One region of the Micromonospora musae genome, then DNA from elsewhere that is predicted to be linked to it. Evidence: riboswitches for the same ligand, from Rfam matches in the RefSeq annotation. Region 1 holds a riboswitch; each other region holds the start of a gene.
The links. A riboswitch is a leader RNA that binds a small molecule or an ion and turns the genes downstream of it on or off. The one in region 1 is predicted to bind cobalamin.

Region 1 (4,638 bases):
TCGGATGGTGTGCGGCACGATGATGCCGACGAAGCCGATCAGGCCGGTCGCGGAGACCGCCGCCGCGGTGCCGAGCGAGGCTGCGGCGATCAGCAGGTAGCGGGAGCGCTGCGGGTGCAGGCCGAGGCTGCTCGCCTCGTCGTCACCGACCGACAGGACGTCCAGCTCGCGGCCGTGCAGCAGCACCACGACGGCGGTGAGCACGGCGTACGGCAGGACCAGCAGGACGTCGTGCCAGCCGGCGGTGGCGAGCCGACCGAGCAGCCAGGAGTAGACCGCCTGGATGCTGTCGGCGTTGCGCTGGAGCAGGTAGGTCTGCCCGGCGGAGAGGAACGCGGAGACCGCCACCCCGGCCAGGATCAGCATCGCCGGGGAGCGGCTGCGGCCGCCCGCCGCACCGAGCAGGTAGGTCAGCGCCACCGCTCCCAGCGAGCCGACGAACGCGGCGAGCGGGATGGTCAGCGGCAGGCCGGTGAGCGCGCCCTCCGAGCCGGCGCCGCCGAGGGCGATCACCGCGGTCACCGCCAGGCCGGCCCCGGCGGCCACGCCGAGCAGGTACGGGTCGGCCAGCGGGTTGCGGAACACGCCCTGGTAGCAGCCGCCGGCGAGGGCGAGCATCCCGCCGACGAGCAGGCCGAGCACCACCCGGGGCAGCCGCAGCTCGGTGACGATGGCGATCTCCCGCTCGTTGAGCCCGCTCTCCAGGTGCACCCCGGGCAGCAGGTTGAGCAGTTCGGCGGCGACGCTGCCCGGTGGGATGGTGACCGGGCCGAGCGACACTCCGGCGACCAGCGCGACGAGGACCGCGACGAGCCCGGCGGCGAGCCAGCGCGGTCGCAGGCCGGCCGGCCGGGACGGGGTTGGCGTCTCGGCCGGCCGGATGGGCGACGAATCGCGGGCCACGGGTGCGACCCTGGTCACGGTCGACCCTCGGTCACGCGGGCACCTTGGCGACCGCGTCGACGATCGCCCGCAGCAGGTCGACGACCCGCGGCCCCCAGCGGGAGGCGACGCTGTCGTCCAGGGCGACCACCTGGTTGTTCTTCACGGCGGTGAGCCCGGACCAGCCGGCGCGCGCCTTGACCGTGTCGGCGCTCTGCTGGCAGCACTTCGTGTCGGCGAGGAAGATGAAGTCCGGGTCCGCCTTGACGATGATCTCCTGGGAGAGCTGCGGGTACCCGCCGTTCTTGTTGTCGGCGTCGGCGGGGTCGGCGATGTTCTCCAGACCGGCCATCGCGTAGAGCGAACCGATGAAGGTCTTGCTGGTCGCGCTGTAGAGCTCGGTGCCCAGCTCGTGGTAGAGGGTGAGCTTCTCCGACCGCTGCGGCAGGTCCTTCACCAGCGTGGCGATGTCGTCCCGCATCCGGCGGGTCAGGTCGGCCGCCTCGGTGGGGTGCCCGGTGAGCGTGCCCAGGTCGGTGATCTGCTGGTAGGTGTCGTCCAGAGTGGTCGCCGACGGGGTCACCAGCACCGGGATCTTGAGCTTGCCGAGCTGGTCGACGATCTTGTTGCGGTCGTCGGAGATCACCACCAGGTCGGGGTTGCGGCCGGCGATCGCCTCCGCGTTCGGCTGGAAGCCGGAGAGGTCGCTCTTCGGCACCCCGGCCGGGTAGTCCGAGTTGTCGTCGACCGCGGTCACCTGCGGACCGGCGCCGATGGCGAAGAGCATCTCGGTCACGCTCGGCGAGAGCGAGACGATCTTCTCGGGACGCTCGTCGAGGGTGATGTTGCCGACCGTGGCCGGGAAGGCGGCGGCCGACTGGCTGCTGCTGCCGGCGCCGGGGGCGTCGTCGGCCTTCTCGGCGCAGGCGCCGAGGGCGAGCGCGGCGACCGCGAGGGTCGCGGCGAGCAGCCGAGGGGTACGTCTGGACATCGGTCCTCCTGTCGGTCGAGGAGCGTGGTGCTTCGCCGACAGGGGCCGAGCGCCCGTCCGCGAGCGCCCTTCCTCGAGAGCGCGGGTCGCGACCGGTCCGCAGGCGACCTGGCTCGTCCCCGCCGTGGCGGGGTATCACAGTTGCGGGACAGCACCGGGTTCTCACCGGCTTCGCTGTGGAACGGTCGGTAAGACGGTAGCGCACGGGTCGAGCGGGCCCGATCGATGAACGAACCCATCCAGCGTGGCCGATCACCCGACCGGTCGGGGTCCGGGTCGATCGGGCGGTGGTTACCGATATGCCCCGATCCGTGGCGGGCAGGGTGGGGCCCCGTCGGGGGCGGGACGGGGCCCCACCGATTCAGGAGGCGGTGATGGTGACGTTGTCCACAGCCGCCTCGACCAGGCTCGCGCCCGAGGCGTCCGCCGCCTGGACCAGGATCCGTACGCTCTGGCCCGCGTACGGGGTGAGGTTCAGGTTCGCCACCGCCCAGGAGCCGTTGCGGTTGGTCGCCGCCCCGGCCTGGTTCAGCAGGGTGGTGGTGCCGCCGCCGTGCACCACGCTGACCCGGAGGTAGTCGGCCGACGAGGAGTTCGAGCCGTGCGCCAGGTACCAGGCGAGCGAGAGGGTGAGTGTGCCGCCGGCGGGCAGCGTCACCGCCGGCGACTGGGCGCTGGTCACCCCGCCGTCGAGGTCGTAGTCACCGGCCCCGGCGCCGGCCAGCCGGCCGGTGACCAGGTCGTTGCCGCCCGCGTACGGGGTGAGCTGCTTGGCGCCGCTGGACGTGGTCGCCTGGGCGGCGCCCCGCTCCCAGGCCCCGAGGGTCGCGGTGTCCGTGCCGTTCGGGTTCACCGTCCAGCCGGTGGCGGTCTCGAAGGTGTCCGACCAGACAGTGGTGCCGCCACCGCCACCGCAGTACTGGGTCTGCTTGCCGATCGCCCGGTACGGGCAGTCGGCGTACTCGCTGAGCATCAGCACCGCCTCCCGGTTGCGGGAGGTCTGCGCCGGGATCACCTCGTCGGGCGGGTAGAAGCCGCCGCCACCGGCCGAGCCCGGGTACATCTCGAAGGTGTAGGCCCAGATGCCGTGCGCCGCCCACATCCAGTCGATGCTGGTGCCGTCGGCGATGTAGAGGTCGCTGGACTGCTCCGGCGTGTAGCCGTTGGTGGCGGCCATCTGCTGGCCGATGGTGGCGAAGGTGTTGTACTGGTCGGCCGTCATCCCGCTGGGCGTGTTGGCGGTCGTGTAGCCGAACGGCCAGAGCACGAGCTGCGAGTAGGTGTGGAAGTCGATGTTGGCCTTGATCTGCTGCACACCGCCGACCACCCGGCTGTTGACGAAGTTCCGCAGCGCCTGGGTCTCCGGCGCGGAGAACGCCGACGGGCCCCGGTAGGTCTCCGACGAGGTCGAGCCCGACGAGCCGCCGCAGCAGCCCCACTGGTAGGACCAGTTCCGGTTCAGGTCGGTGCCGATCGCCGACGAGCCGCTGTTCGGCTGCCGGTTCTTCCGCCAGGACCGGTAGGACCCGGTGGCGATGTCGTACTCGCTGCCGTCCGGGTTGACCGTCGGCACGATCCAGATCTCCCGCCCGTTGACGAGGTTGGTGATCCGGGAGTCGCTGCCGTACCCGTCGGTGAAGAGGTTCAGCAGGTAGATCGCCATCTCCACGGTCAGGTGCTCGCGGGCGTGCTGCTGGGCGTTGAAGAGGAGCTCCGGCTCGTTCTCGTCGGTGGCGACGTTGTCGGAGATCTTCACGGCCATCAGGTCGCGGCCCTCGTAGGAGCTGCCGATGCTGAGCTTGCGGGCGATCGTCGGGTGGCTCGCCACGACCTGGTTCACCACCGCGGTCAGCTCGGCGTAGTCGTGGTAGTTCGAGTCGGCGGGCGGGAAGGCGAGGGTGCCGACGTCGCCGTGGGTGTGCGGGGTGGACGGTGGTGCGGGGACCGCTTCCAGCCGGAAGCCGAGGCGGCCGATCGCCGCGGCCTCGGCCGGCGTGGCCGAGACGTGCAGCACGCCGTGCTCGCTGTAGTCGATCGCCGCGCCGGTGCGGGCCACCGCGTTGCGGTCGGCGAGCGTACGGGGGCCGAGCACCCGGTACTCGGCGGCGGCCGATCCGCCGGGTCCGGTGCCCGGTCGGGCGGCGGCCGGGCCGGTGGTGACGGTGACGAACGCCAGGCCGGAGGCGACGGCGAGCGCCAGGGCGCGACGGAGGGGGAGGGAGGTACGGAAGGCCATGGACAACCTCCTCGGAGGGCGGGAGATCCCGCTCGGTGGAGCACACTCCACCACCCGTCACATGGTCATATCAATATGAATCACTGCCTCTTCCATGCCAAGCGGATCATCATCCCGGCAATGATTTTCCATCCATCCAGATATGGCGAAACTTCCCTGCAAGCGGGACACTGACCGGCGACGATGCCCGACCACACCCCCGCGGAGCACCCATGGCCAGATCACGTCTGAGCGTGGCCGCCCTCGCCGGCGTCACCGCGCTCACCCTCCTCGGCACCGCCGTACCGGCGTACGCGGCCACCCCCGCCGCGGCGGCCCACCAGGCCACCCGGCCGGTCAACCACGACGAACAGGTCACCTTCCACGACTGGTCCCGCTACCCCGACTGGCGGCGGGGCAGCCACTCCGGCACCCGGGCGGTACCCGGTCCCCGCCCCGGCCTGACCCTGGCCCGACCCGCCGGCACCACCGAATACACCGATCCGCACACCGGGGTCACCCGCAGCTGGGAGTACGGCACCTGGACCTC
Region 2 (4,638 bases), on a different contig from region 1:
GGCCGGCAGTGACTTCAGCACGGTCGGCGAGATCTTCTCCGCCACGGCCAACCCGGACCGCAAGAAGCCGTTCGACATCCGGACGGTGATGCGCGCCCTCTCCGACCAGGACCACGCGGTGCTGGAGCGCTGGGCGGGCATGGCCGACGCCGAGACCGCTGTGGTGCAGGACGTACACCTCGGTGGGGTTCCGGTGTGCCTGCTCGGCATCGAGTCCCGGTCGGTGCCGCGGCGTGGCTTCCCGCCCACCGACGGCCCGGACACCTACACCGCCGGCACGTTGTTCCCCCGCTCGTCGAAGAAGGCCGCGCGGGCGATCAACGCGGCCAGCGGCAACCGGCCGCTGGTGGTGCTCGCCAACCTCTCGGGCTTCGACGGCTCGCCCGAGTCGCTGCGCGAGCTGCAGCTGGAGTACGGCGCCGAGATCGGCCGGGCGATCGTGAACTTCCGCGGGCCCATCGTCTTCTGCGTGATCTCGCGGTACCACGGCGGAGCGTTCGTCGTCTTCTCCAAGGCGCTGAACCCCAACATGACCGTGCTGGCGCTGGAGGGCTCGTTCGCCTCGGTGCTCGGCGGGGCCCCGGCCGCAGCGGTGGTCTTCACCGGCGAGGTGGACGCCCGTACCGCGGCGGACCCGCGGGTGCGGGAGCTGGAGGCCCGCGTGGCGGCGGCCGCCGGCACCGACCGCGCCACGTTGACCGCCGAGCTCGGCGAGTTGCGCTCGTCGGTCCGCGCGGAGAAGCTCGGCGAGGTGGCGGCGGAGTTCGACCGGGTGCACAGCGTCCAGCGGGCCGTCGAGGTCGGCTCGGTCGACGCGGTGATCCGCACCGCCGACCTGCGTCCACGCATCATCGAGGCGATCGAGGCGCACCTGCGCCGACCGGTCCAGCGGCCGCGCCAGGCGCCCGACGGACACATCGCGATGACCTGACGGCGAACGGCGGGCCGCTGCGGAACCGGCGCACGGCTCACCGGTTCGGGCGACGCGGGGTGGAGCTCCCTCCCGACCGCGTCGCCCGGCAGCGCCCCCGGCACCGCGCCCACCCGCGGTGGTCACCGGCCCCGCCGCCCCGCCGGTACCCCATTCGGGACACATCGCCCTGATCGCCCCCGGGCTACTGGTGATCGGGGTGATTGGCGCGCGGTGTCCCGGTTTGCGGCCCCGCGCGGCCCCTCGAATGGACCTTCACGCGGATCGGGCCGACACCCCCGGGGCAGAGCCCGGTCGTTGGGCACTGCCCGCTGCCTCTCCCGGCCTCGCAAACCGGACACATCGCGCTCATCGCCCCCTGCGCGTCGAAGATCGACTCGGTTTCCTTGACGTCGGGGTGTCCCGGCCGCGTGAATGGCCGACTTCAAGGAACCCGAGTCGATCACCGGTCGCGGCCGGGGTGATTGACGAACGATGTCCGGTTCATCGGCGGCGCGGGCTGGGGTGCGCCGCCCCCGGCTGGGCGGTTTGGTTCGCTCTCGGGGTGTGACCGGTGGCATCCTCGGGCCAGAATCGTGGCCGGGCCGCCGACGTTGAACACCCCACGACGGCCGTGGTAGCAGCCCACCGGCCCGGCAGGATGAACCGCCCCCGCCCGGCCGGGGATAGCTCACAGCCGACGTCCGCCCTGCCCGGTGGTCGATCGACGCGCGGTAGGCTGCCGGGTGGCGCTGGTTCGTCCGGTCGTGATCCGGCCGTACGTCGTAAGAGGGAATCCGGTGGAAATCCGGGACTGCCCCGCAGCGGTGAGTGGGAACGACCGCCGTCATCGGCACTGGGCTACCTGCCTGGGAAGCGACGGCCAGTAGAAGACCGGTGAGCACCGGTCACGCCCGCGAGTCCGAAGACCTGCCCGCGCTGCGCACACGAGGTGTGTGCGCTGCCGTCGACCTCGCGGGCGGGTCGGGCGGGTGAGGCGCCGCAGCCGTCGGCGCGTCCTCGACGTGCGCTCACCGGGGTCGGTGGTGTGCTTCCCGAGGACGGACGAACCACACTGTGCACGACACCATCACCCTCGCCGGCCGGCCGCCGTCGGCGTCCCACCTGACGCTGTCGCAGATCATGGACCAGCACCACACCAATCTGATGGGTACGGTCCACGGTGGCCGGATCCTCAACCTCATCGACTCGGTCGCCGGGGTCGTCGCCGCCCGGCACTCCGACGGGCCGGCTGTCACCGCGGCCATCGACGAGACCGCGTTCCTGCGCGCGGTCCGCGTCGGCGACGTCGTGCACGTCGACGCCCGGATCACCTGGGCCGGACGCAGCTCGATGGAGCTGGCGGTCCGGGTCACCGCGGACCGGTGGGACCGGGCCGTGCCGCCGGTCGACGTGGCGACCGCGCACCTGGTCATGGTCGCCGTGGACGACGCGGGCCAGCCGCGTCGGGTGCCGCCGCTGCTGCCGCACACCGACGAGGACCGGCGTCGCTACCGCGAGGCGGAGATCCGCCGCGAGCACCGGCTGGCGCTGCGGCGCGCCCTGCTCGGTGACGCCGAGGAGGGCTGAGACGTGCTCGGTCTCTCCGCGGCCGCCCTCGCCGGTTACCTCGCCGCGATCGTGGTCCTCATGCTCACCCCCGGCCCGGACATGATGTTCGTCCTCGCCAACGCGGCCCGCTACGGCGCCCGTGCGGGGGTGGTGGCGGCGCTCGGTGTCGCCGCCGGTGAGGCGGTGCACGTCACGGCGGTGGTGTGCGGCCTCGCGGCGGCGATCTCCGCCTCGCCAGTGCTCTTCACCGTGATCCGCTGGGCCGGCGCCGCGTACCTGGTCCTGCTCGGGGTGCGGGCGCTGCGCAGCGCCGGCGGACCCGCCATCGCCACCGACGGAGCGGACGCCCGGCCCGGCCGGGCGTTCCTGCGTGGACTGGTGACCAATCTGCTCAATCCGAAGATGATCCTGTTCAGCGTGGCGTTCCTGCCGCAGTTCGTCTCGCCGGCCTCCGGCGACGTCACCGCCCAGCTGGTGCTGCTCGGCGCGCTCTTCGTCGCGGTGCAGCTCACCGTCGACATCGCTCTCGGCGTGGGTGCGGGGCGGCTCGCGGGCCGGCTGGCCGACGGCCGCTGGGCCCGGCGGATCAACCGGATCTGCGCGGTCGCCTTCGTCGCCCTCGGGCTCCGCCTGGCGACGAGTTCGTAGGGCGCCCGCCCGGCACCGGGGGCGGTTCCGCACGGCGGAGCCGCGCGGGGGCGGCCGGGCCGTGGGCCGGGCGGCCGGTGCCGTGGCGGGGTGGACGGCTCACAGGGTGCTGAACCCCGTTCGCCAGGAGGGGTGCTCCGGGACCCAGCCGAGGTGCTTGCGGGCGTAGTGGTTGTTCGCTCCCCGGGCCCAGCCGTTCCGTTCGCCCTCGGTCGGCGCGGGCGCGGGAACCCCGGCGGCCGCGCAGAACGCGGGCACCCAGACGTTGCCGGCGGCGGGCTCGTCGTCGCAGACGTTGACCGTGCCGGTGGGCCACTCCAGGGCCGCCGCCGCGGCGGCCACGGCGTCGTCGACGTGCAGCAGGCTGGCGACGTCGGCGTCCGCGGGGAGCTGGCCCGCGGCGGCGAACCGGGCCATCAGGCCGTCGCGGGCGTACCAGGTGTCCGGGCCGTAGAGCGTGCCGTACCGCAGCACGACCCACTCGGGCGCCTCCTGCACGGCGGATTCGAGCGCGGCGACAGCGGCCACGGTGTGCTGCCTTGGCTCGACGGCGTGCAGGTCGAAAGGGGTCTCCTCCGTCGCGGGCTCGGCGCCCGGCTCGTACGCCCAGGTGATGCTCTGGGCCACGATCCGGCGTACCCCGGCGGCGAGCGCCGCGTCGACGAGGTTGCGGGTGCCGACCCGGCGCAGCCGCGCGTTGGCGGCGCGGTCACCGGTGCTCAGGCTGGTGAGCTGGTGCAGCACCGCGTCGGGCCGGACGTCGCGCACGGCGGCGGCCACCGCGTCCCGGTCGAAGACGTCGACGGCGAGCGGTCCGTTGCGGGCCAGGCCGACGACCTGGTGCCCCTGGGCGGTCAGCAGGGGCGCGAGTCGGCGGCCGATGACGCCGGTCGAGCCGGCGAGCAGGATCCGCATGATCAGGCCGCTCCGTCGGTCGGCCGGGGCGCCCTGCGGTCCTTGCGCGCTTCGAGCTCCTCGGGGCTCACCAGCACCAGCATCTCCTTGTCCGGCGCGCAGACCATGACGACCAGGAACTTGACCGCCTGGTCGGGCAGGTTGTTGGCCGCCTGGTAGTGGATGACGTCACCGCCGGGCTCCCAGAACGCCTCACCGGCCTTGATCACTCGCTCCGGCTCACCCTCGAGTTCGAAAATCATCTCGCCTTCGAGCAGGTAGCCGAAGACGGGACCGGAGTGCCGGTGCGGTGGCGAGCCGGGGTCGCCCGCCGGCATTTCGATGATCGCCGTCATCACGTGCGAGCCCGGTGGCAGCTCCGGTGGCATGACCGTACCCAGCAGCGTGGCTTCGTTGTTTCCCATCTTCATCTTCTGCATGCATCGAACGTAGCCCGATCCGGACCAGTGAAATGGACCGGTCAGGCAGCATTCTGCTGGACCAGTTGACCCAGCCGGGTCAGCGCCGTTCGCCAGGCGTGCGCGGGTGGCGCCGCGTACCCGAGGATCAGGGCCGCCGCCTGCCGCTCGTCCGCCGGCTCGTGCCAGTAGCCG
Region 3 (4,638 bases), on a different contig from region 1:
CGAGGACGGCGTCGGGGGCGCAGTCGGCGGCGAGCCCGAGGCCCTTGCCGGGCAGCCATTCGAGGGTGCCGTGCTTGCCGAGGTGCACCACCGCGTCGGCGCCGAAGCCGCCGTCCTCGGGCCGGGCGGCGAGCCACCGGTACGCGGCCAGGTAGTGGTGGCTGGGCGGCAGGTCCGGGTCGTGGTAGATGGCGATGGGGTTCTCGCCGAAGCCGCGCGGCGGCTGGATGAGCAGCGCCACGTTGCCGAAGCGCAGCCCGGCCAGCACGACGTCACCGCCGTCGGTGTACAGCTCACCGGGCGGCTCGCCCCAGTGCGCGCGCATCCGCTCGCGCAGCGCGGCCGGCACCTCGTCGAACCAACGTCGATAGACCTCGCCTGGCACCCGGGCCTCGGCGGCGGTGAGCTGCTCGGGGGTGAGCCACTCGACGTCGTGACCACCGGCGGCGATCAGGGCGTGGATCAGGGCGTCCCCGTCGTCGGGCGGCGGCGTGGAGCCGAGGTCGTACCCGGCCTCGGCCAGCGCGGCGAAGAGCCGCACCGCCGAGGCGGGGGTGTCCAGGCCGACGGCGTTGCCGACCCGGGAGTGCTTCGTCGGGTACGAGCTGAGCACGATCGCGAGGCGCTTGTCGGCGTTGGGGAGCCCACGCAGCCGGGCCTGCCGCACCGCGATGCCGGCAACCCGGGCGGCGCGCTCCGGGTCGGCGGCGTAGACGGAGAGACCGTCGGCGTCGATCTTCTTGAACGAGAAGGGCACGGTGATGATCCGGCCGTCGAACTCCGGGACGGCCACCTGCATGGCGGCGTCCAGCGGGGTGAGGCCGGCGTCGGAGTCGGCCCACTGCTCGCGGGTGCTGGTCAGCAGCAGCGCCTGGACCACCGGCACGTCGAGCGCGGCGAGCGCCCCCACGTCCCAGGTGTCCTCGTCGCCGCCCGCGGAGGCGTCCGCGGCAACCGCGCCGCCGGCCGCCAGCACGGTCACCAGCAGCGTGTCGCAGCGGGCGAGCAGCTCCAGCGGACCGGCGCCCGCGGTCAGCCCGCGCAGCGATCCGCAGTAGACGGGCAGGGCGTTGCCCCCGGCCGCCTCCACCGCGTTGGCGAGCGTGTCCACGAAGGCGGTGTTGCCGGCGAGCGCGTGCGCCCGGTAGAAGACGATGCCGACGGTCGGCCGCCCCGGATCGGTCGCCCGGTCACCGTGGACGCCGTACGCGGGGGTGGGCGCCGGCGGCGCGAAGCCCTCGCCGGTGAGCAGCACCGTGTCGGAGAGGAACCGGGTCAGCTGGGCGAGGTTCTCCGGACCCCCCTCGACCAGGTACGCCAGGGCCTGCGTGACCACCCCGGCGGGCAGCGTGGAGGCAGCCATCAGCTCCGCGTCGGGCGCCGACTCGCCGCTGAGCACGACCGTCGGCACGCCGGAGGCGAGCACCGCGGCCAGTCCGTCCGGCCACGCCGGCCGGCCACCGAGCAGCCGTACGACGGCGACGTCCACGCCGTCGAGCAGCGCGGGTACGGCCTCGGCGTCGACGCGGACCGGATTGGCCAGCCGGTAGTCCGCGCCGCTGGCCCGGGCGGCGAGCAGATCGGTGTCGGAGGTGGACAGCAGCAGGGTACGCACGGATGGCTCCGGAGAGTGACGCCCGGCTCGCCGTCGGGGCGGTCGGGCTGAGGGGTGGATGGCGCGGGGTTCAGCGGGCGCGGTCGGCCGGCCGGAGCCGGCGGTTGGCGCGGCGGTCGGCGTACGGGTCAGCCGGCGGGGTCGAGCCCGCCCGGCGGCGCTCCGGTGTGGCCGGTCGGCGCGGCAGTACGGGGTCGGGTGGCGCGGCGGGCGCGCTGCGGCGCGGGCGCGCCGATGGTATTGGGCCGGTCACGGCGATCGCCGCCGGCACGGTGGACGCGGTGCGTCATCGGGTCCTCCTCGGGTCTCCACGCCCTGGGGTCACATCCCGACGGCCGAAGTATCCTGGCTCCCGGATCGACGCTCACCCCCGGCCTTCCAACCGCACGCGGTCGTGACTCGCAAGGAGGGCTCACTCCCCGATGACAGTGGCGGGACCGCGCCGGAATCGCACCGGCTTCCTTCACTGCCGTCAGGCCGCGAATGCTGCCACACCCGTCCCGGCCGGTCAACGCCGCCCCGGGCGGCTGATCAGCGTCGATGTCATCGAGTCAGATCGATTCCGGGCATCGTCCGGGGCCCCGCCGACCTGGTGCGCGGCGGCCATCCGATCGGCGCGCCCGGCGCTACGCTCGCCGGCCTGCCCGGCCGACGCCCACGGCCGGCGTCCGGCGCCCGCGATCGCGCTGAACCGCTGGCCGGCACACGGATGACGAGCCCCAAACACTACTATCGACCGGGCCTCGGCGAGCGTCCGTGGTCGATCCCGGGGAGGTCGCCATCATCGGCATGCAGTTCCATCAGCTCGCCGGACGGGTCTGGCTCTGCCCCGGCGATCCCGACCCGGCGGCCGTCCAGGCCGGCGTCGCCGTGGTGGCCGACGAGCGCGGCAGTGTGATCATCGACGCGGGGCAGAGCCCGGCGCACGCCCGGGAGATCCGGGCCGCGCTGCACGCGGCGGGGCTGCCGGAACCGCGCTGGCTCGTCTACACGCATCACCACTGGGACCACGTGTGGGGCGCTTGCGCCTGGCCCGGCGTGGAGATCGTCGGGCAGGTGACCGGCCAGGAGCTGCTGCGGGCCGAGGCGGCCCGGCCGTGGAGCCACCGCTACCTGCGCGAACAGGTCCGCGCGAACCCTCGGCTCGCGCCGAGTTTCCGGGCGCGCGCGTTCGCGGTGGACTCGTGGGACGACTTCGCGGTGTTGCCGCCGACCCGTACCTTCACCGACGCCGACGAGCTGCCGGTCGGAGTGCTGCTGCGCCATGTCGGCGGCCGGCACGCGCCGGACTCGACGGTGGTGCTGGTGCCGGACTCGGGCGTCATGCTGCTCGGCGACTCCTTCTACCCGCCCCCGGCGCACCTTCGCGAGCCGGACGACGGCCCCGACCTCGGGCTGGTCCGCCGGCTGCTCGACGACGACTACGACTGGTACGTCGCCAGCCACTCCGCGCCGATGACCCGCGCGCAGGCCCGGGCCGAGGCCGGCTGAGGGACGTCGACGCGCGCCTGCTCGCGCGTCAGCGGGCCCGACGCTCGGGGTGGGCCCGGTTCCAGGCGCGCATCCGCTCCGGGTAGCCGGTGCGGCCGGCCTCGTAGAGCGGAACGGCGTGCCGCCGTGCGATGGTCGCCGCGGCGCGGGGCGAACCGGTGCGGCGGCGGATCCACTCCCCGTCGTAAGCGATCGCCACCACAGTGGTGTCGGTCGCGGTGGTCTCCGGCTCCAGGTAGAACTCGACGCCCCGGCGGCTGGTGACGAAGGCCTCCAGCGCGGCGAGGTCGTCCCGGGTCGCCTCCCGGTCCAGCTTCGTCGGGGTCCCGTCGGCGGATCGGGACCGCCGGTTGAACCAGCCCATGCCCGGCTCCTCTCCGTGCGCGTTCCGTCCAGTTCACCACCGTCACCTGGCAATATCCTGCGAGCCCGATGGGAGCACGCTGGACCGACGGGCTAGGGTCGGGCGGTGTCCGGGGAGCGCGCGTCGGCCGCGCGGAACAACGCCGAGTGGTGCGATCTCGTCTGCGCGTGCCACGACCTCCCCGGCGCTACCGACGCCGACGCCTGGTCGGTGCCGCGCCGCTCCCCGCCCTGGTACCCGGATGCCGTCACGCTTCGCCCCGGGGTCTCCGCGGACGCGCTGCTGGCCCGGATCGACCCGGGTCCGGGAGCCTCGGTCAAGGACAGCTTCGCCGACCTGGACCTGCGGCCGTACGGCTTCCGGGTGCTCTTCACCGCCGACTGGATCCACCGACCGGCCACGAACCGGGCGACCGATCCGGCGGGTGAGGTGGAGCGGCCACTGACGCCGGTGCGCACGCCGGACGGGTTGGCCACCTGGGCGGCGGTCCACGGCGGAGGGGAGCTGTTCCGCCCCGCGCTGCTGGCCGATCCGCGGGTGACGGTGCTCGCCCGGTACGCCGCCGACGGCGCGCTGACCGGCGGCGCGGTGCTCAACCGCGGCGGCCCACTGACCGGCGTCTCCAACGTCTTCGCCGTCGACGGTGACGCGACACCGATCTGGGCCGGGATCCCCGCCGCCGCGGCCGGAGCCGCCCTGGTGGGGTACGAATCCGGAGTCGACCTCGCCCCCGCGTTGCGGGCCGGCTTCACCACCGCCGGGCCGCTGCGGATCTGGGTACGCGACTGACCCGCGCCGGCCGCGGCCCGACGAACCCGACGCCGCCGACACCCCGGCCCGACGAGCCCGGCACGGCCGACACACCGGCCGACGAGCCCGGCGCTGCAGAAACCCCCGGTTCGACGATCGCCGCGCCGCCGACACCCCCGGTTCGACGAGCTTGGCGCGGTCGACGCTGATCCGCACGACTGTGATGCCTGAGAGGTATCAATATGCCTCTCAGGCATCACGCTCGCGGGCATCCTCGGTCCGAACACGGTCGACCTCGCCGGCGTCCCACATCGCAGCGCCGGCACGCGCGGACGTTCCGGGCCTCCGGCGCGCCCGAGCCGAAGCGGGCCGGACCTCCGGTGCGCCGAACCGAAGCAGGCCGCCGGGCTCAGTCGAG

Region 2: it holds a riboswitch for cobalamin, as region 1 does, so the genes downstream of both, D7147_RS05995 (acyl-CoA thioesterase) here and D7147_RS03445 (ABC transporter substrate-binding protein) in region 1, are expected to answer to the same signal.
Region 3: it holds a riboswitch for cobalamin, as region 1 does, so the genes downstream of both, cobN (cobaltochelatase subunit CobN) here and D7147_RS03445 (ABC transporter substrate-binding protein) in region 1, are expected to answer to the same signal.

The regions. Positions count from the first base shown of each region.
Region 1 covers NZ_RAZS01000001.1:733,644-738,281, forward strand. Annotated here, with positions in the region: gene D7147_RS03440 (FecCD family ABC transporter permease) at 1-882, opposite strand, end outside; gene D7147_RS03445 (ABC transporter substrate-binding protein) at 935-1,873, opposite strand; cobalamin riboswitch at 1,955-2,093, opposite strand; gene D7147_RS03450 (M14 family zinc carboxypeptidase) at 2,235-4,109, opposite strand; gene D7147_RS03455 (C39 family peptidase) at 4,322-4,638, shown strand, end outside.
Region 2 covers NZ_RAZS01000002.1:331,725-336,362, reverse strand. Annotated here, with positions in the region: gene D7147_RS06000 (ATP-binding protein) at 1-931, shown strand, start outside; cobalamin riboswitch at 1,647-1,862, shown strand; gene D7147_RS05995 (acyl-CoA thioesterase) at 1,988-2,500, shown strand; gene D7147_RS05990 (LysE family translocator) at 2,504-3,130, shown strand; gene D7147_RS05985 (NAD-dependent epimerase/dehydratase family protein) at 3,230-4,045, opposite strand; gene D7147_RS05980 (cupin domain-containing protein) at 4,048-4,464, opposite strand; gene pdxR (MocR-like pyridoxine biosynthesis transcription factor PdxR) at 4,506-4,638, opposite strand, start outside.
Region 3 covers NZ_RAZS01000011.1:32,780-37,417, reverse strand. Annotated here, with positions in the region: gene cobN (cobaltochelatase subunit CobN) at 1-1,615, opposite strand, end outside; cobalamin riboswitch at 1,932-2,104, opposite strand; gene D7147_RS25650 (MBL fold metallo-hydrolase) at 2,372-3,106, shown strand; gene D7147_RS25645 (hypothetical protein) at 3,135-3,470, opposite strand; gene D7147_RS25640 (hypothetical protein) at 3,576-4,259, shown strand.